DNA from 2 places in the Aliiglaciecola litoralis genome. Region 1 is predicted to be linked to the other one. Evidence: predicted binding sites of a transcription regulator. Region 1 holds the regulator's gene; the other holds the start of a gene.
What was found. The regulator ArgR, encoded in region 1, controls arginine synthesis, uptake and breakdown. The targets are predictions, from matches to a motif close to ANTGAATANNTATTCANT.
Positions count from the first base shown of each region.

Region 1 (10,256 bases):
AAAGTAAAAACTATGCTCGACAAGAACCGCAAAGCTATTGAAACCTACCGAGAGCATTTAAGTGGTGTTCCCAATTTCATCGTCAATGGTAAGTATCAAATGACCGTGACAAGCGACATGACAGTAGACGATATTATTGAACTTATTGTCTGGTTATCGACTCAATCTTAACTATATCAACTTAATAGGACGTTGTTTTTAATGAAACAAACTGCATTTTATAAATTAATATTTATCGTAATTGGCTTCGCCATTCCATCCCTTGTTGCAGCTCAAGAAAGTTGGAAAGAAGGTGAGCACTACACAGTAATCAGCAGCAAAGCTAGTGACGACAAGCAAATTCGCGAAGTTTTCTCGTTTTGGTGCCCACACTGTTATACGTTTGAATCAATTGCGAAAGAGCTGAAAACGAAGCTACCATCTGACGTTACTTTCATCAAAGCGCATGTTAATTTTATGGGCTCAACGACGAAGGAAGCGCAAAATGATGCTACTTCAGCGATGTTAGCGGCAAGCGCGCTAGGCCAAGAAGACATGTTTAACCAAGCACTTTTTGAAGCGATTCACAAAGACCGAAAAAACGTAACCGGCATGCAAGACATTTTAACGATCTTTGCTGAGGCAGGCGGTGATAGTGAAAAGCTTTTGAGAATGACGAAGAGTTTCGGGATTCGAGGAAAAGTTAGCAAAAATAATAAGTTAACTACGGGAGTTTCCAGTGTACCAACCTTTATTGTCAATAATAAGTATCAAGCTATTTTTACCCGCAATATGACTCCAGATCAGTTTATTTCATTGCTTCTGTGGCTCACTACCCAGAAATAGATTAACTTAGAAATATAACAGTAGCCGGATTAAACTCCGGCTTTTTTGTGTTTTTTACTGCGACATTAGTAAAAGCTTAACATGCCTGTCCACGTAAATATGCTTGGTCACTTCGAGAGTTTTAATGTGCCTGTCCACGTAATGATGCGTGGTCACTTCGAGAGTTTTAACGTGCCTGTCCACGTAATTGTGCGTGGTCACTTCGAGAGTTTTAACGTGCCTGTCCACGTAAATATGCTTGGTCACTTCGAGAGTTTTAACGTGCCTGTCCACGTAATTGTGCATGGTCACTTCGAGAGTTTTAACGTGCCTGTCCACGTAATTATGCGTGGTCACTTCGAGGTTTTTACGTGCCTGTCCCGTAATTGTGCGTGGTCACTTCGAGAGTTTTAACGTGCCTGTCCACGTAATTGTGCGTGGTCACTTCGAGAGTTTTAACGTGCCTGTCCACGTAATCGTGCGTGGTCACTTCGAGAGTTTTAACGTGCCTGTCCATGTAATTATGCGTGGTCACTTCGAGAGTTTTAACGTGCCTGTCCATGTAATTGTTCTTCGAGAGTTTTAACGTGCCTGTCCATGTAATTTTAACGTGCCTGTCCATGTAATTGCTGGTCGTTCGAGCGGCTGGAGCTGAGCTCCAGAGAACCCCGCTTTAGAGATGATGGCGTAATTTAGAAAATACAAAACCCACATTGAACCATCCATGGTGCTGGGTTCCCGATATCTCAAGCGCTGCTTTTAACTTGAGACAAAACTCACATTGAACCGTCCATGGTAAACCGCACCAGTGCACACATCCGTGTGTCCCCGTTCAGCCAGACGGCGCTGTGCGCCTAAAGATTCTGGCTTCACCCATGCTGGTCGTTCGAGCGGCTGGAGCTGAGCTCCAGAGAACCCCGCTCTCACCCTAATTTATCGCTGGCAATTCTGTAGCGGGGGTCTTCGTTGACGTTCATTTCAACGTAATCTTGTGCTTTTGTAAGCAGTTCACTGCACTCAGGGCTGATGTGGCGTATATGCAGTTTTTTACCTTGTTCTTTGTATTTATCTGCCAAGCCATCGATTGCATCTAAGCCTGATGAATCCCAGATTCGTGATTCTCTGAAATCGATTACGACATCTTCAGGGTCGTTCTGAGGATCAAATAGCTCTCTGAAATGTAGGACCGAGCCGAAGAACAATGGTCCTTCTAGATCATAGACTTTCCAACCATCTTCATCGGTATGCGTTTTGGCATGAATGTGCGTTGCGTGTTTCCACGCAAACACTAATGCCGAAACAATCACGCCTACAACTACGGCAACGGCCAAATCGGCTGCCACTGTGATGCCGGTCACCAAAAACAATACAAAGGCGTCTTCTTTATTAACTCCCCGTACAATTCTAAATGAAGCCCATTCAAAGGTACCGATAACGACGATGAACATCACACCTACCAATGCAGCCAGAGGGATCATTTCAATTAACGGAGCAGCAAATAAGATAAAGGCAAGTAATACAAGCGCCGCGGTGATTCCGGAAAGTCGACCTCGCCCACCTGAGTTAATGTTGATCATACTTTGACCAATCATGGCACAGCCACCCATTCCACCAAAGAATCCATTAACTGTATTTGCAACGCCTTGACCAACACACTCTTTGTTGCCGTTACCACGGGTGTCAGTCATTTCGTCGATCAGTGACATTGTCAACAAGGATTCAATCAGTCCTACCAAACACAAAATCACTGAAGTAGGTAAAATGATATAAAACGTTTCTAAAGTAAATGGCACCATGGGGATACTGAAACTTGGCAATTCACCGGCTAAGGTTGCAGCGGCTTTTTCGCCTTCAGGCAGCATATCTTTAACAAAATCAATCACGGTTCGAGCTTCCAGATCTAGACCGTGAACAAGGGCGGTTACAGTAATAATGGCAACTAAGGAAGCGGGAACCGCAGTGGTTACCTTAGGTAAAAGGTAGATGATCGCCATAGTCAATGTCGTTAGCCCAAGCATCCAATACAACATGCTACCTTGCATCCAGACCAACTCGCCAAAACTATTGGTAATTTTGAATTGTCCTAACTGCGCAAGAAAAATCACGATTGCTAAGCCATTCACAAAACCTAGCATAACTGGATAGGGCACCAACCGAATGAATTTGCCTAATTTGAATACGCCGGCAAGAATTTGCAAAATACCGGCAAGGATCACAGCCGCGAATAAATATTCCACCCCGCTAGTCGCAACCAATGCCACCATCACTACTGCCATAGCGCCGGTTGCACCAGAGATCATCCCAGGTCGACCACCTATTGCTGATGTAATCAATCCCATCATAAAAGCAGCATACAAACCCACCATAGGTTCTACGCCCGCAACAAAGGCAAACGCTACTGCCTCAGGCACTAACGCTAGTGCTACAGTTATACCCGAAAGTACGTCATTTTTGACATTACCATCGCGACGGGTTATCAGGTCAATCATCTATTACCTCAAAAATGTTATTAGGTTGCGTCTCTATTCGGTTATTTTAGCAGCTATGATCAAATAGGTCTTTTAACAGATTGTTAAATCTGAATATATTCGTCCGCTCACAAAAAAGGCCGGTTAACCGGCCTCTTAACGCATATCGTAGCGATTAAGCCACTATGTCGAGTAACTCGACATCAAAAACGAGTGTACTGAACGGACCAATTGCTCCGCCTGCACCTTGCTCACCATAAGCAAGATCGTGCGGCACGTATAGACGCCATTTAGAGCCAACCGGCATCATTTGCAATGCTTCAGTCCAACCTTTTATCACACCGTTAACTGGGAATTCTGCTGGCTGACCGCGCTCATATGAACTGTCAAATACGCTGCCATTAATCAAGGTACCGTGATAATGCGTGCGAACTGTAGAAGCTGCGCTTGGCTTTTCACCTTCACCCGCAGTTAAAACTTCATACTGCAAACCAGAAGGAGTTACAGTGACTTCGCTGCGCTTAGCATTGTCGGCTAAGAAATTAGCACCCTCTTCTATCGCACCTTTGTGCTGTTCTGCGCTGGCAGCTTGCATGCGTTGATGAATTTCGTTAAACGCCGCACCTAGAGTTTGGTTGTCAACTTGAGGCATTTGCTTAGCGAAAGCATCGGCAAGACCTTCTTTTACTGCATCAATGTCTAAACCTTCGAATGGGTTACCAGCAAGTTGCTCGCCCATCTGAAAACCAATACCATAGCTTGCTTGTAGCTCAACACTGTTAAATTTGTCTGTCACATTAAATCCTGAATTTGCTAAAAGTTAAGCGCCGAATAATATCACAATCACATGACCAGTTCACACCCCAAACCCTCAACAAGCAATGATAGGCTCAGCTAATTATGAATAGCCGTAGATCAATTATTCAGGAATAATGCATAACTAATCAGTTTAGACAAACCCAAGCACTGTCAGTATTGTCTTAGACTACTAATTAACGCTCAGAATGAATTCGGAGGATATGTGTCACAACAATTAGACATTCAATTAAGGGAAACCGTCAGATTTTTAGGGACCACTCTAGGCGACACTATTCGTGCTCAACTTGGCGAACAATGGTTACAGCGGATTGAAACGGTTCGGTTAGCAGGTCGAGAGTCATATCAGGGCAATAGCGATGCCAGTCAACAGCTCAAAGACCTATTTTCTGAACTGCAAAATGATGAGCTACTCACAATTGGGCGCGCCTTCTCACAATTTTTGAATTTAGCCAATATCGCTGAACAAGAATTCAATGCAATTACTACCGACGATGACCCAGTCACAACCTTGTTTGACCATCTAAAGTCAGCCGAAATTTCTCAGTCCACCTTTGCAGATGCATTTGAACAACTTAAAATTGATTTAGTTTTAACTGCGCACCCAACTGAAGTGACGCGCAGAACACTTATTCATAAACACAGCGAGTTGGCTAGTTGCCTTCGAGATCTCCACCACAGTCAAATTACCCAAGAGCAACGAGATGACTTAGAAACACGAGTCGCTGATTTAATAAGTCAGGCTTGGCATACTGAAGAGATCCGTTCTATCAGACCGACTCCGGTAGATGAAGCTCGATGGGGCTTTTCCGTAATCGAGAACTCATTGTGGGATGCAGTTCCTGCGTTCATCCGCTCACTTGAGAAGAAAGTTCAAGATCGCTTTAAAATTTCGCTACCTATTGATGCGGCACCAGTACAGTTTAGTTCTTGGATGGGTGGCGATAGAGACGGAAATCCAAATGTCACGTCCAAAGTCACTCAGCAAGTACTGTTATTAGCTCGAAAACGAGCTGCTAAATTGTTCGCACAAGACATTGACAGGTTACAAGCTGAATTATCAATGTCTGATTGTGATGATGAGCTTAGGGCGCTTGTTGGCAATGATTCTCGGGAACCTTACCGAGCGTTATTGCGGCCCCTTTTTACCAAATTAAAAGCAACCGAAGAAGGTATCGGCGAGTTTTTGGCTGGAAAACAAATAGATCAACAAGATTGGATCAGTAGTCAGGCCCAGTTGCTTGAGCCCTTGTTAAATTGCCACCGCTCCCTACATGCGTGTGGCATGAAGGTAATAGCAGATGGACAACTACTAGACACCATTCGTCGCGTGCATTGCTTTGGCGTGCACCTGCTCAAATTGGATATCCGTCAAGACTCAGAACGCCATGCTGACGTATTTGGTGAATTGACTCGCTATTTCGGATTGGGAGATTACAACGAGTGGAGCGAGCAAGACAAGCAAGCATTCTTGTTGCGAGAATTAGCCTCAAAACGCCCTTTGATACCGACGAATTGGCAACCTTCAGCTGAAGTCAAAGAAGTTCTGGATACCTGTAAAGTCATTGCCCAAAACAGTGAACAAGGGTTTGGCATCTACGTTATTTCCATGGCCAGCCTACCCTCTGATGTGCTTGCTGTGCAGTTATTGCTAAAAGAATCTCAGGTCAATTGGCCGATGCCCGTAGCACCGCTATTTGAAACTCTGGACGACTTGAACAACGCCCCTGTAGTGATGAAACAGTTGTTTGATATAGATTGGTACCGCGGCTACATCCAGGGTAAACAGCATATTATGATTGGATATTCTGATTCAGCCAAAGACGCCGGAGCTTTAGCCGCAGGCTGGGCTCAATATGAATCACAAGAAGCCTTAGTGAAATTAGCCGATGAGTACAATACCAAACTAACGTTGTTTCATGGTCGCGGCGGCACTATAGGTCGAGGCGGCCTTCCCGCTCATGCGGCAATACATTCACAACCGCCCGGTTCATTAACAGGCGGATTTCGAGTCACTGAGCAAGGTGAAACCATCCGCTATAAATTTGGCATGCCGGAACTGGCAAAAGGCAGTTTAGGTATCTACGCAAGCGCAATAATTGAAGCGATTCTATTCCCGCCGCCACAGCCCAAGCAAAAGTGGCGAGAAGCAATCAAAATGATGGCAGATGAAGGACGCGATAACTATCGCCAGACAGTACGCCATGATCCAAATTTTGTACCTTATTTTCGAGTCGCCACCCCTGAACAAGAATTGGGTAAATTGCCCTTAGGCAGTCGCCCAGCGAAACGCAAGCCAACTGGCGGGATTGAAAGCTTGCGCGCGATACCTTGGATATTTGCTTGGGCGCAGACTCGCTTGGTATTGCCATCTTGGTTAGGCGTAATGAAAGCGGTGAAAACAGCACAAGAACAAGGTCTGCAAGAAACAATAGATGAAATGCTAGAGCATTGGCCATTTTTCCACTCAAGACTGTCGATGCTAGATATGGTTTTCAATAAAGCCGATTCTCGTATCAGTCAAGAGTATGATCAAAGGCTAGTGCCCGAGGACTTGCGCCATTTTGGACAGAGCTTGCGCGAGGAGCTCGATATGAGTGTCGCGTTGCTGCTTGAGGTGCTTGGCCAGGAGTCGGTAATGGAATCTGATCCGAAAGGGAAAGAATCAATGACCATTCGCGCCGGTTATCTTCAGCCCCTGCACTTTTTGCAAATTGAGTTACTAGAGCGAGTGAGAAAGCTGGGAGAGCAAACCGATCCTGTGCTTGAACGAGCAATGATGGTAACCATTGCGGGGATTGCTGTGGGTATGCGCAATACTGGGTAACGTATTTAAGCGCTTTAACGCACAAGCACACTTCCCCAAATAGATTTAGCTAAAATAGCGGTTAAATCAAACATTAAAAAACCAGCTTATAAAAGCTGGTTTTTTAGTTTTAATATTAGGCTAACATATTAACCATTGACGAATTTCACGCCCATGTCGATGTCATTGCGCAATCCTTCAAGCATAGATTGTTTAGCATTTTGCTCAAAGTCACTCAATTCACCGTAAGGAAGGATCTCTTCAACACCGTTAGGACCAAGTCTGACAGGATGAGCAAAGAACGCGGCATCATCAGAGTTAGTTTCAACATAGGTATATTCTACAACGTTGTCACCTTTCATTGCTGCCACTAAAGACAAACAGAATCGCGCTGCTGCTTGACCCATTGATAGTGTTGCAGATCCACCACCAGCTTTTGCCTCAACCACTTCGGTACCGGCATTTTGAATGCGGTGCGTTAGGCTTGCTACTTCTTCATCGCTGAAATTAACACCTTCAACTTGCGACAACAATGGCAAAATAGTTGTACCAGAATGACCGCCAATCACAGGAACATGGACGCTAGTAGTGCTCAGTCCTTTTAATTCAGCAACAAAAGTTTCAGAACGGATTACGTCAAGCGTAGTCACACCGAACAATTTGTTCTTGTTATAAACGCCTTTGGCTTTTAAAGTTTCTGCTGCAATGGCGACAGTTGTATTAACTGGGTTAGTAATAATACACGTACAGGCTTCAGGACAATTATCAGCAATCGCCTCAACCAAGTTTTTCACGATACCAGCGTTGATATTAAATAAATCGGAGCGATCCATACCGGGCTTACGAGGCACACCAGCAGGAATAAGTACGATGTCAGAGCCTTGTAGCGCAGCACCAAGATCATCTTTGCCAAAACCTTCCACTTTAACGTCGGTTGGAATGTGGCTCAAGTCAACGGCTACACCAGGAACAACGGGCGCGACATCATACAAAGCCAATTCAGAACCAGCGGGAAGTTGAGTTTTTAATAAAAGGGAAAGGGCCTGACCAATACCGCCTGCAGCACCTAATACCGCTACTTTCATAGTTGTCTCCTGTGGGGAATAATAAAAATCGACGGCAAACACTAATGTAAGCCGAACTAAATTACAAATTGAACACGTTAGTAGAGCAATATATGGGCATCAAATCGAGTATTCAACTGTTTGATCGACCAGATAACTACCTACCCTGAAAAGATTGTGTCAAACTATAGCAGTTAATAGTGAGGGTGGCATGTCGAATAATAAACAAGAAGAACTGATTAAAGCGTTTAAAGAGATCCTTAAAACGGAAAGTTTTGGCTCTCAAGGCGAGATTGTTGATGCCTTAAAAGAACAAGGATTCGGCAGTATAAGCCAGTCTAAGGTCTCGCGTATGCTTAGCAAATTTGGTGCTGTACGCACTAGAAACGCTCGTGGTGACATGGTTTATTGTCTGCCTCCAGAAATGGGCATGCCCACGGCGAAAAGCCCGCTAAAACAATTAGTTTTAGACATTATGCACAATAATGTCATGGTCATTATTCGCACCAGTCCTGGCGCTGCCCAACTGATAGCCCGCCTGCTCGACTCACTTAGCCAGAAAGACGGCGTATTAGGCACGATTGCAGGTGATGACACTATTTTTATAGCTCCTGCGGATGTCAGTAATATCGAAGACACCTTGCGAAAAGTAGAAGCCTTATTTGAGAACGTATAAACAATAAATGGCTGCTATATAATAAACAAAAAACACAACAAACTAATATCACCGCACATCTGAAGTTACTCCCAGTAAAAATCCAGGCTCAAACTCCAAGATAAATCAGTGCTTGGGAAAAGGCTTGGATTCCGATTACCTAACAATCAACGAAGGCCCCACCGTTGTGAAATCTCATAAAGTGGACACCCATCGTTATGCATTAGTGTGGACACCCACCTAAACTACCAAACCGAAATTGCATTAATGTGGACACCCATCGTTAAACAAGAAATAAACGCCGTTACGCTAAGGGATAGAGAGGTTAGCGACAAAGCTTTAAAGTCTGAATTTTATATGCTCATAAAAACTTAACGTGGACACCCACCTAAACTACCAAACTGAAATGACTACTTTTGTTCTTTGCAAGTGGTTGATCGTTCTAATGTGAATGCAAGAGCTAATAGCGGTGAATATTGATGCCTGTCCACGTTATGTCATCATAATCATGCCTGTCCACGTTATTTCGATAGCCGTGAATATTGGTGCCTGTCCACGATAAGGCTTTCAAGTGGTTGATCGTTCTAATGTGAATACAAGAGCTAATAGCGGTGAATATTGATGCCTGTCCACGTTATGTCATCATAATCATGCCTGTCCACGTTATTTATCATGCCTGTCCACGTTATTTCACAATCTACGGGACCGCTCACTTCGCTAGCAAATAAAGTGAGGGGATTTGATAAAAGTAAGATTCTAAGACATAAAAAAACCGGTCAGGTGAGTGACCGGTTTTTGCATTTACGCATAATAACTAATGTTATTAGAACTTGTATTTAACACCTGCGCGGATTTCCCACGAAGACGCATTGCGGTTGAAGCTCTGCGGTGAGTTGTTAAATGATTCGTAAACGTATTGGTTCTGATCATTGATTGATGCACTGATAACGTCATCGGCAGGGAAAGAACCTTGCTTAAATACGCCCCAGTCGTCGTTCAATAGATTGCCCAAGTTTTCAACTACGATAAATGCACTAGCCGAGTGACCTTCCATGAAGCCAGGAAGCTCTTGCTCAACGCGAACATCAAATTTAACCCACCAGTCTGCTGCAACAGAGTTACGAGCCATGATGCCACCACGGTTTAGACCTTCAGCCGCGATGAAGTCGTTGAATGCTGCTTGGTCGAAATCAGGACCGTAAACAACATTTGAGTCATTTTCGTTAGGAACATAAATCAAGCTTCTGTAGTTGTTAGCATCCGTAAACATTCTTGCATCTGTGAATGTATAAGAGATTGGGCTGCCTTCGTTAGCTGTTCCAAATAAGCTGAAACGAGTATCGTAGCCATCCATAAACTCTTTAGCATAACTAAGGTTCATAGTGAAACGATGACGTATTTCATAATCAGAAGTGGCTAACGTTGGATTGTTAACATCTGATACCGCTACGTTAGTGAAGTTAGAAAACGCCACCGCACTCGTCATAGGGTTAACATCAGTTGCACGAGTGAACGCATAAGCAAAGCTTGCGTCGATACCGTTATCGTAAGTTTTGCTTACTGATAAAGACAAAACTTTAGATTCTGCATCTTCGCCAGAGACATTAGTCAACATAAGGTCGTTACCTGCACGACGACCATTA
Region 1 is NZ_BAAAFD010000016.1:23,207-33,462, reverse strand. It holds gene ABD036_RS17945 (thiol:disulfide interchange protein DsbA/DsbL) at 1-171, shown strand, start outside; gene ABD036_RS17940 (thiol:disulfide interchange protein DsbA/DsbL) at 202-825, shown strand; gene ABD036_RS17935 (SulP family inorganic anion transporter) at 1,728-3,293, opposite strand; gene bamJ (BamJ family beta-barrel-assembly machinery protein) at 3,448-4,068, opposite strand; gene ppc (phosphoenolpyruvate carboxylase) at 4,294-6,915, shown strand; gene mdh (malate dehydrogenase) at 7,044-7,979, opposite strand; gene argR (transcriptional regulator ArgR) at 8,170-8,634, shown strand; gene ABD036_RS17910 (TonB-dependent receptor) at 9,437-10,256, opposite strand, start outside.

Region 2 (10,256 bases), on a different contig from region 1:
TATCATCTATCTATTTTGTGAAAACCCAACTGATAAATCAGTATGTTACACGTCTAGAAGTAAACGAGTCGGATCTTCAAGCATTTCTTTGACTGTCACAAGGAATCCGACAGACTCCTTGCCATCAATGATACGGTGATCATAAGACATTGCTAAATACATCATCGGTAAAATTTCCACTTTACCATTCACTGCCATTGGGCGGTCTTGGATCTTATGCATACCCAATATCGCACTTTGCGGTGGATTGATAATAGGCGTAGACATCAAAGAGCCAAACACACCACCGTTGGTGATCGTGAAGTTGCCACCTTGCATCTCTTCCATTGACAATTTACCGTCGCGACCTTTAAGCGCTAAGGATTTGATGCCACTTTCAATGCCAGCCATGCCTAATGCATCACAATCACGTAAAACAGGCGTAACTAATCCACGAGGTGTAGATACAGCAATCGAAATATCAAAATAATTATGATAAACGATGTCGTCACCATCAATCGACGCATTCACTTCAGGGAAGCGTTTTAATGCTTCAGTAACCGCTTTAACGTAGAAAGACATAAAGCCCAAACGAATGCCATGGCGCTTCTCAAAACTTTCTTGGTATTGCTTGCGCAAATCCATGATTGGTTTCATGTTTATTTCATTGAATGTCGTCAACATTGCAGTTGAATTTTTAGCTTCCAACAGTCGATTCGCAATGGTTTTACGCAGACGTGTCATTGGTACACGTTTTTCAGTTCTTTCACCAGCAGGGACAACTGGCGCTTGCGTTGCTTTAGGCGCACTTGACGCTGGCGCACTGCCACCGCTCTTAAGATGTTTTTCCACATCTTCTTTGGTGATGCGACCGCCTTTACCGGAGCCTTTGACATTTGCTGCATCGACACCTTTTTCAGCCAACAAACGTCGTACTGAAGGACTCAATGCATCGTTATCATCGTTGCTTGCCTCAGGTTCAGCTTCAGCTTTTGTTGATTCACTCGGAGCTGAACCTGCAGCGCCTTCGGTGAAGTTGGCAATGATTTGTTCAGCGGTAACAGTGTCGCCCTCTTGAGCCAATATTTCGCTCAAAGAACCGTCTGCTGGTGCAACAACTTCAAGCACCACTTTATCCGTTTCGATATCAACAAGGTTTTGATCTCGAGACACGGCTTCACCTGGCTGAACATGCCAAGTTGCAATTGTTGCGTCTGCTACCGACTCTGGCAGCACAGGAACTTTTATTTCCACTGATTTACCCTTTGAACTTGAATTGGTTGTTTGACTTGCAGTTGGAGCCGCCTGACTTTTTCCAGCCGACGCGCCTGAGCCTTTTTCTAGTTTTGCAATCACTTGCTCGCCTAAAACCGTATCGCCTTCAGCATCGGATATTTCGGTAATTACTCCCTCTTCAGGAGACACGACTTCGAGCACGACTTTGTCGGTTTCAATGTCGACGAGATTTTGATCTCGTTCTACTTTGTCACCTACTTTAACGTGCCAAGTGGCGATCGATGCATCAGCTACTGATTCTGGTAGCACCGGTACTTTTATTTCTATTGTCATACTGGTTCCTAATTATAAAGTGAGTGCATCGTCAACCAGCGCTTTTTGCTGCTGATTGTGAATTGCATTATATCCAACCGCAGGTGACGCCGAAGCTGCCCTTCCTGCATAAGTCAATTTAGCGCCGTCTGGGATTGAAGACCAAAAATGGTGCTGACTACAATACCAAGCGCCCTGATTTTGTGGCTCTTCTTGACACCATACCCAATCTTTTACGTGCTTGTATTTGTTGACAACTGTTTCCGCCATTTCCGCATGCGGGAAGGGGTACAATTGTTCAATGCGCACGATGGCAACATCTGTTTGTTCGTTTTTGCGTCTTTGTTCAAGTAAGTCGTAATAGACTTTTCCTGAACACATCACCACCCGCTTCACATCTGCTGGTTTAATCTCATCAACTTCGTCGATGACATTATGGAAGATACCGTCGGTTAATTCATCCAAACTCGACACCGCCAAAGGATGACGCAACAGTGATTTAGGAGACATCACGATTAATGGCCGACGCATCGGACGAATAGCCTGACGTCTGAGCATATTAAAGACTTGCGCGGGCGTAGAAGGAACAACCACTTGCCAGTTGTGATCGGCGCACATCTGTAAGAAGCGTTCAAGTCTGGCAGAACTATGCTCTGGCCCCTGCCCTTCATAACCATGAGGTAATAGCATGGTTAAACCACACAACCGTCCCCATTTAGCTTCGCCAGAACTAAGGAACTGATCAATCACCACCTGAGCGCCATTGGCGAAGTCACCAAACTGTGCTTCCCAAATGGTTAGGGTACCTGGCTCCGCAGTTGCATAACCAAATTCAAACGCAACCACCGCAGCTTCTGACAGCACAGAATCATATATCTCCATGCGCCCTTGCTCTGAGTCGATGTGTTGCAGCGGCATATAGTCTTGACCATCGGCTTGACTATGAATAACCGCATGACGATGGAAAAAGGTACCACGTCCCGAATCTTGGCCGGTCATGCGAATGCCGGTGCCGCGGGAGACTATATCAGCGTAGGCAAGATTTTCAGCCATCCCCCAGTCGAGTAATTTTTCACCGGCAACCATGGCTTCGCGGTCGCCATACAATTTCTTGACTCGCGATTGCAATTGATGTGTTTCAGGGTAACTGGTTATTGCCTTACCTAATTCAATCAATCTTTCTTTACTGATGGTAGCGTCGTATTCGACATCCCAATCGTGACCTAAATACGGTGTCCAATCGACTGAATGTTCAGTCATTGGTCGCCACTCTTCAACCACACATGCGCCATGATCTAAAGCGGCGCGATATTCACTGATCAGTTTCTCTACTTCATGCTCTTCAATGACGCCTTCGGCAATCAATTGCTGTGCGTAGATTAAACGAGGAACAGGATGTTTTTTAATTTTTTGGTACATCAATGGCTGAGTAGCATTGGGCTCATCAGCTTCGTTATGACCGTGTCGGCGATAACAAACAAGGTCGATCACCACATCACGTTTGAAGGTATTACGATAATCTAGCGCTAATTTAGTAACAAACAATACCGCTTCAGGATCATCCGAATTCACATGAAAAATCGGCGCCTGTACCATTTTAGCGATATCAGTACAGTATTGGGTAGAACGCGTGTCTTCTATTTTAGAGGTCGTAAAACCAACTTGGTTGTTGATAACGATACGCACTGTGCCGCCAACCTGAAAACCACGAGTCTGCGACATGTTAAAGGTTTCTTGTACGACACCTTGACCCGCAATCGCCGAATCACCGTGAATGGTAATTGGCAGTACCGCTGAACCGTCCTGACAATTGCGACGATCTAATCGCGCTCTAACAGACCCCATCACCACAGGATTAACGATCTCTAGGTGAGATGGGTTAAATGCCAGCGCAAGATGCAGATTACCACCTGGCGTGGCGAAATCTGACGAGTAACCGGCGTGATATTTCACGTCGCCAGCGCCTAGACTCTCGTCATGTTTGCCAGAAAACTCATCAAATAAAACCGACGGGTTTTTACCAAGTACGTTTACCAATACATTCAAGCGACCACGGTGAGCCATGCCCACTACCACTTCTTTGGCACCTTGAGCGCCGGCATGACTAATCAGTCCTTTAAGCATGGGGACTAATGAATCACCACCTTCTAATGAAAAGCGTTTGGCGCCGGGAAACTTGGCCCCTAGATACTTCTCCATGCCATCGGCAGCAATAAGACCTTTAAGAATACTGACTTTCTCATCACGACTAATTTGTGGTTTGGCTTCTACCGATTCAATACGTTGTTGCAACCAACGTTTTTGCTCAGTATCGGTAATATGCATATATTCCGAACCAATCGAACCACAATAGGTACGATTTAATGACGCAAATAAGTCTTTCAGCGTCATTGATTCTTCGCCAATCGCATACGAACCAACATTAAAGCGGGTATCGAAATCTTTTTCTGCCAAAGAGTGATGAGACAGTTCAAGATCTCTCACACGTTCTTGCTTCCACAAATCGAGCGGATCAAGATTAGCGTGTTGATGACCTCGAAAACGATAAGCATTAATAAGTTGCAGCACTTTAACTTGCTTATCATCACCTACAGCAGCAGGCGCAGACTGACTAGCGCCAGCCCGGGCAGCAGGCCCAAGTGCGGCCATTGCTTTGAATTGTTCTCGGATTACAGAGTGATTGGTGTCTAGTTCAACACCCTCGACTTTAGGTAAATTATCGAAAATGCTACGCCATTGCTGCGAAACGCTATTTGCGTCTTCCAAATAGGCTTCATAGAGTTCTTCTATATAAGCAGCGTTGCCGCCAGCCATGTGGGATGAGTCCCACCATGCTTTCATCACGCTTTGTTGCATTATTGTCCCTTGTAAAAGTAAGGCTCACAACTGGATATCTGCCATTGACCAATATCCATAAATATTAGGGCTGTATAATTTAACCCTTTTGGTGCATTTTTTTAAGCAAAAAAGCCACCCTTGTTAGGATGGCTATTTAGACTCGAAATCAAATTAAATATTGCTTATTCAAGATGACTTTACTAAACAGCCCGCTGCAATAGCATAGACTTAATCTGACCGATTGCTTTGGTCGGGTTTAGTCCTTTCGGACAAACACTAACACAGTTCATTATACCGTGGCATCTGAACACACTAAACGCATCATCCAGATCGTTCAAGCGCTCATCGGTTGCTGTGTCGCGACTATCGATCAAAAAGCGATAGGCGTGCAACAATCCCGCAGGACCAATAAATTTGTCTGGGTTCCACCAGAATGAAGGGCATGATGTTGAACAACATGCACACAAGATACATTCATAAAGTCCGTCAAGCTTAGCGCGTTCTTCCGGTGATTGCAGAAATTCTCTTGCCGGCGGATGATTGTCGTCATTGATTAGGAACGGCTTTATCTTCTCGTATTGAGTATAAAACTGACTCATATCAACCACCAAATCACGTACTACCGGTAATCCTGGTAATGGACGAACTGTGATTTTACCCTTGCCAAGTGCAGACAAAGGGGTGATACACGCTAGGCCATTTTTACCGTTCATGTTCACGCCATCAGAACCACACACACCCTCTCGGCAAGAACGACGGAATGATAGCGTAGGATCGGTTTCCTTTAACGCGATAAGTGCATCAAGCACCATCATGTCTTGGCCCTCTTCCACTTCTAACTTGTATTCTTGCATTCTCGGCGCGTTATCAACGTCTGGGTTGTAACGATAAATAGAAAAAGTAAGTTGCATCGTCGTTACTCCAATTAGTAGGTTCTGGCTTTCGGTGCGAAAGCTTCACGCAATTTAGGCGTCATGTTTACATCACGCTTAATCATAGACTCTGAATCAGGCAAATAAACTGAGTGACATAACCAGTTGCTATCATCGCGATCAGGGAAATCGAAGCGACTGTGCGCACCACGACTTTCGGTTCTGAAGTTCGCAGCAACTGCAGTGCTATATGCCGTTTCCATCAAGTTATCTAATTCTAAACACTCAATTCGCTGAGTATTAAAATCACTACTCTTATCGTCTAAACGGGCATTTTGTAGACGTTGACGTATTTCTTTAAGCTCGGCCAAGCCCTCTGCCATCGCGTCCCCTTCTCTAAATACAGAGAAGTTTAACTGCATGCATTTTTGCAAATCTTTCTTGATTTGTACTGGGTCTTCGCCTTTACCTACTTCAGAGCTTTCCCAACGGTTGAAGCGCACTAAGGCTTGATCAATTTCAGTTTGGGTTGCATCTTTGGATTCGATTTGATCAATGGCTTTACCAAGGTGCAAACCAGTAGCGCGACCAAATACAACTAAATCTAACAGTGAGTTACCGCCTAAGCGGTTTGCGCCGTGAACCGACACGCAAGCGATCTCACCACAGGCAAATAATCCACCGATGGGTTTTTCTTTACCGTCTTTATCAATTCCTATTGCCTGTCCATCAACATTGGTTGGTATCCCACCCATCATATAGTGGCAAGTTGGAATAACAGGAATAGGTTCTTTAACCGGATCAACGTGTGCAAAGGTTCTGGATAACTCAAGGATACCGGGCAAGCGAGACTCAAGCACTTCTTTACCTAAGTGATCGAGTTTCAGTTTAATATGGGTGCCCCACGGACCTTCACATCCTCGACCTTCTCTGATCTCAGTCATCATCGAGCGTGCTACAACATCACGACCAGCTAAGTCTTTAGCATTAGGCGCGTAACGTTCCATGAAACGTTCACCGTCTTTATTTAACAGGTAACCGCCTTCACCACGACAACCTTCAGTTACCAAGGTTCCGGCTCCTGCAATACCAGTTGGGTGGAACTGCCACATTTCCATGTCTTGCACAGGCACACCTGCGCGCAACGCCATGCCTACGCCATCACCAGTGTTGATGTGAGCATTTGTGGTTGATGCGTAAATACGCCCAGCACCACCGGTGGCTAACACCACGGCTTTAGATTTGAAATAAACGACCTCACCCGACTCAATGTCAATTGCGGTGCAACCTACAACATCACCATCGGCATTTTTGACCAAATCAAGTGCATACCACTCGCTAAACACTTTGGTTTTATTTTTTACATTTTGTTGATAAAGCAAATGCAGCAATGCGTGACCTGTACGGTCAGCGGCAGCGGCTGTTCTGGCACCTTGCTCGCCACCAAAGTTTTGCGATTGACCACCAAATGGGCGTTGATAGATTTTGCCATTTTCAAAGCGTGAAAAAGGTAACCCCATGTTCTCCATTTCGATAATGGCTTCAGGACCTGTTTTACACATATATTCAATCGCGTCTTGGTCACCGATATAATCGGAGCCTTTGACCGTGTCATACATATGCCATTCCCAATTATCTTCATGGGCATTACCCAGGGCCACTGTAATTCCACCTTGAGCGGAAACAGTATGTGAGCGGGTTGGAAACACTTTAGACAGTAGTGCGCAGGATTTTCCGGACTCGGAAATTTGCAACGCGGCGCGCATACCTGCACCACCTGCACCTACAACAACTGCGTCGAACTCATGAACTGGAATACTCACTTAAACACCCCACAAAACAAATAAACCAACTGCAACGTATACGAAAGCAATTATATTAAGAATATATTGCAACGTTGCGCGTAATGCTGCTGCTTTGACATAATCTGTCAAAACTTGCCAGAGACCGATGCGTACATGAAACATGATGGCAACCAGGGTCGCGAGCGTGAAAACTTTCATGAACATACCAGAGAATAAGTCTCTCCAAACAGCAAATGTCACTTCAGGCGTAACAATAAAAAAATATGTCATGTAAGCAGAAAATAGCGTGATGATTAACGCTGTTGCGCGAAGGGTGACATAGTCTTGTACCCCATCACGTTTTAAACTAGCTTGGTTTGTTACCATAATACGATCCCCACTACCACTGTTAGTACTAACCACAAAACGATGGTCGCTACTGCGCTATTGTTCCCAGAGTTAATTTCTTCCCAATGTCCGAAGTCCATCACTACATGACGAAGTCCGCCAAGTATGTGATAAGTCAGCGCTGAAATTGTGCCTATGGCGACAAACTTGCCAAAGGGTCCAGCCATGACTTCTTGCACATGATTGAAGCCCTCCAAAGAATTAACTGAAACAGCCCATGCCCAGATCACAAACATCAGAGCAAAGAACATCGCCACACCCGTAACACGGTGTAAAATAGAGACGATAGCTGAAGGTGGAAAACTTATAGTATTGAGTTGCAGGTTTACTGGTCTTTGTTTTTTCACTTTATGAGCCTGTATTATCGTAGGGATTATACTTTTGGTGTTTTAAAGTTGTTCACTTTAACCTTTTTATAATGAATACGCAGTCAAGCGATTTTGGTTCAATTGTTAATGGCCTGTAAAGCATCTATTAAACCTTTAACAACTAAGCAATTTTTATTCATTTCACGCGTCAAAGTATATCCAGCGTTTTGATTAATTACAATTTTTGTTCTTTATTAACAAAGGATAAATCGTTGTTTTCATTTTTAACGTATACTGAACGTCCATAATCAGAATATATATTAAGCATTCATGCATTAAAATTGACTTGAATGGACTTTATCAGTACAAATAGCGACACTTTTTTTCGTCGTCGTTAATTTATTTTTACTTAACGACTAAAGATTTAGTCTGAGGAGAACATCTTATGGCAGAGCAGAAAGCCATTTTAAAAGTAGGTGATAAAGAAATAGAGCTTCCGATCCTATCGGGAACTGCTGGACATGATGTAATAGATGTTCGCGCTTTAGGCGCCAGTGGGTATTTCACTTTTGATCCTGGTTTTATGGCTACTGGTTCATGCGAGTCGTCAATTACCTTTATCGATGGAGCGAAAGGAATACTGTTGCACCGTGGCTATTCAATTGAAGAGCTAGCCCGCGATGCAGATTACATTGAAGTGTGCTACATGCTGTTGCATGACAAGACACCGACTTCTGAAGAATATGCAGACTTTAAAAACACCATAACCCACCATACATTGGTGCATGACCAAGTGACTAATTTCTTCCGCGGTTTCAGACGCGACGCTCACCCAATGGCGATGCTTTGTGGCACAGTCGGTGCGCTTGCCAGTTTTTACCATGATGATCTAGACATAGTTGATCCAGAACAGCGTCTTAGAAGTGCGTATCGACTGGTTGCAAAAATGCCTACGCTTGTCGCCATGTGCTACAAGTACAGTATTGGTCAACCGTTTGTGTACCCCAAAAATAGCCTTTCTTATGCTGAAAACTTCCTTAACATGATGTTTTCTGTTCCGGCAGAAGACTATGTCATCAGTCCAGCTGTAGCCAGAGCTATGGATCGCATATTCACTTTGCATGCCGATCATGAGCAAAACGCATCGACATCAACGGTCAGATTAGCTGGCTCTTCCGGTGCTAACCCATACGCATGTATTGCTGCTGGTGTGGCCTCTCTGTGGGGACCTGCTCACGGTGGCGCTAATGAAGCATGCTTAAATATGCTCCAAGAAATTGGCTCAGTGGATCGAATTCCAGAATTTATCGCTCGTGCTAAAGATAAGAATGACTCATTCAGATTGATGGGCTTTGGTCACCGTGTTTATAAAAACTTTGACCCGCGCGCTACGGTAATGCGTGAGAGTTGTCATGAAGTACTTGAAGAGTTAAACATCGATGATCCATTGTTAAACGTAGCGATGGAGTTAGAGAAGATTGCGCTTAGCGACCCCTACTTCGCTGAGAAAAAACTATTCCCGAATGTTGATTTTTATTCAGGCATTATTCTTAAAGCAATCGGTATTCCGACGAATATGTTTACCTGTATCTTCGCACTAGCAAGAACCGTTGGTTGGATTTCTCACTGGCATGAAATGCTTAGTCAGAAAGGACAGAAGATTGGTCGTCCTCGACAGTTGTATACCGGTGAGGTACAACGCAAATATAACCCAATCAAAAAATAGACTTTTTCTAGTCTAAAAAATAGCGCCTATTGGCGCTATTTTTATTTCGCTTTAGGACAATTCAATGCTTAATTACCATAGCCGAATACTAGGATACGCAGGGTTAATACCCTTTATTGCTTTACCGTTTTATATACTGTGGGGAAACGTTTCTTACTTCGAAGGGATTTCTTACTTCACGCAATACTCCGCCATTATTCTTTCTTTTCTTGGTGGCATTTTATGGCATGAAGGGATCAGCCAGAACAAACCGGTCAAACAGCTTTATTGGTCGATGCTGCCCAGTCTGATAGGTTGGCTGTGCTTAATTATCGTGCCGCCTTTTGCAGCATTAATTGTGCTGAGCATTGCATTTTTATTGATACTGGTATTTGAGCTGCGCACGTTGGACAGTCCTAGCTGGTATATTTCATTGCGGGTACGACTGACTGCGGTCACTATTGGTGGCCATTTAATGATGATTTGGTTGGTATTGCAAAATCGCTAAGTTGCTTTTATGTTATGAGCTGGCAGCGCAATCATGAAATGCTCATGATCCGCTGCCTCAAAGACAATGCATAAAATAGCGGATATTAAGCGCGAATAATGGCCAATAGTTCAGCGGTTTTTTGTTGCATCAAGGCAATGTCTGCACGTGATTCAACATTTAATCGTATTACCGGTTCGGTATTCGATTTGCGCAAATTAAATCGCCAATTTTCAAACTCAAATCCCACACCATCAGTGTCATCTATAACAATCGCGTCGGACTTGTATGTATCAATCACTCGCTGCAATGCCGCATCGGCATCCT
Region 2 is NZ_BAAAFD010000006.1:118,293-128,548, reverse strand. It holds gene odhB (2-oxoglutarate dehydrogenase complex dihydrolipoyllysine-residue succinyltransferase) at 46-1,548, opposite strand; gene sucA (2-oxoglutarate dehydrogenase E1 component) at 1,561-4,383, opposite strand; gene ABD036_RS11700 (succinate dehydrogenase iron-sulfur subunit) at 4,566-5,276, opposite strand; gene sdhA (succinate dehydrogenase flavoprotein subunit) at 5,291-7,060, opposite strand; gene sdhD (succinate dehydrogenase, hydrophobic membrane anchor protein) at 7,061-7,408, opposite strand; gene sdhC (succinate dehydrogenase, cytochrome b556 subunit) at 7,402-7,776, opposite strand; gene gltA (citrate synthase) at 8,183-9,463, shown strand; gene ABD036_RS11675 (DUF3429 domain-containing protein) at 9,528-9,950, shown strand; gene ABD036_RS11670 (phosphohexomutase domain-containing protein) at 10,036-10,256, opposite strand, start outside.
Region 2: gltA (citrate synthase) is a predicted target of ArgR. The motif match lies at 8,067-8,084, and genes of this name have one in related genera.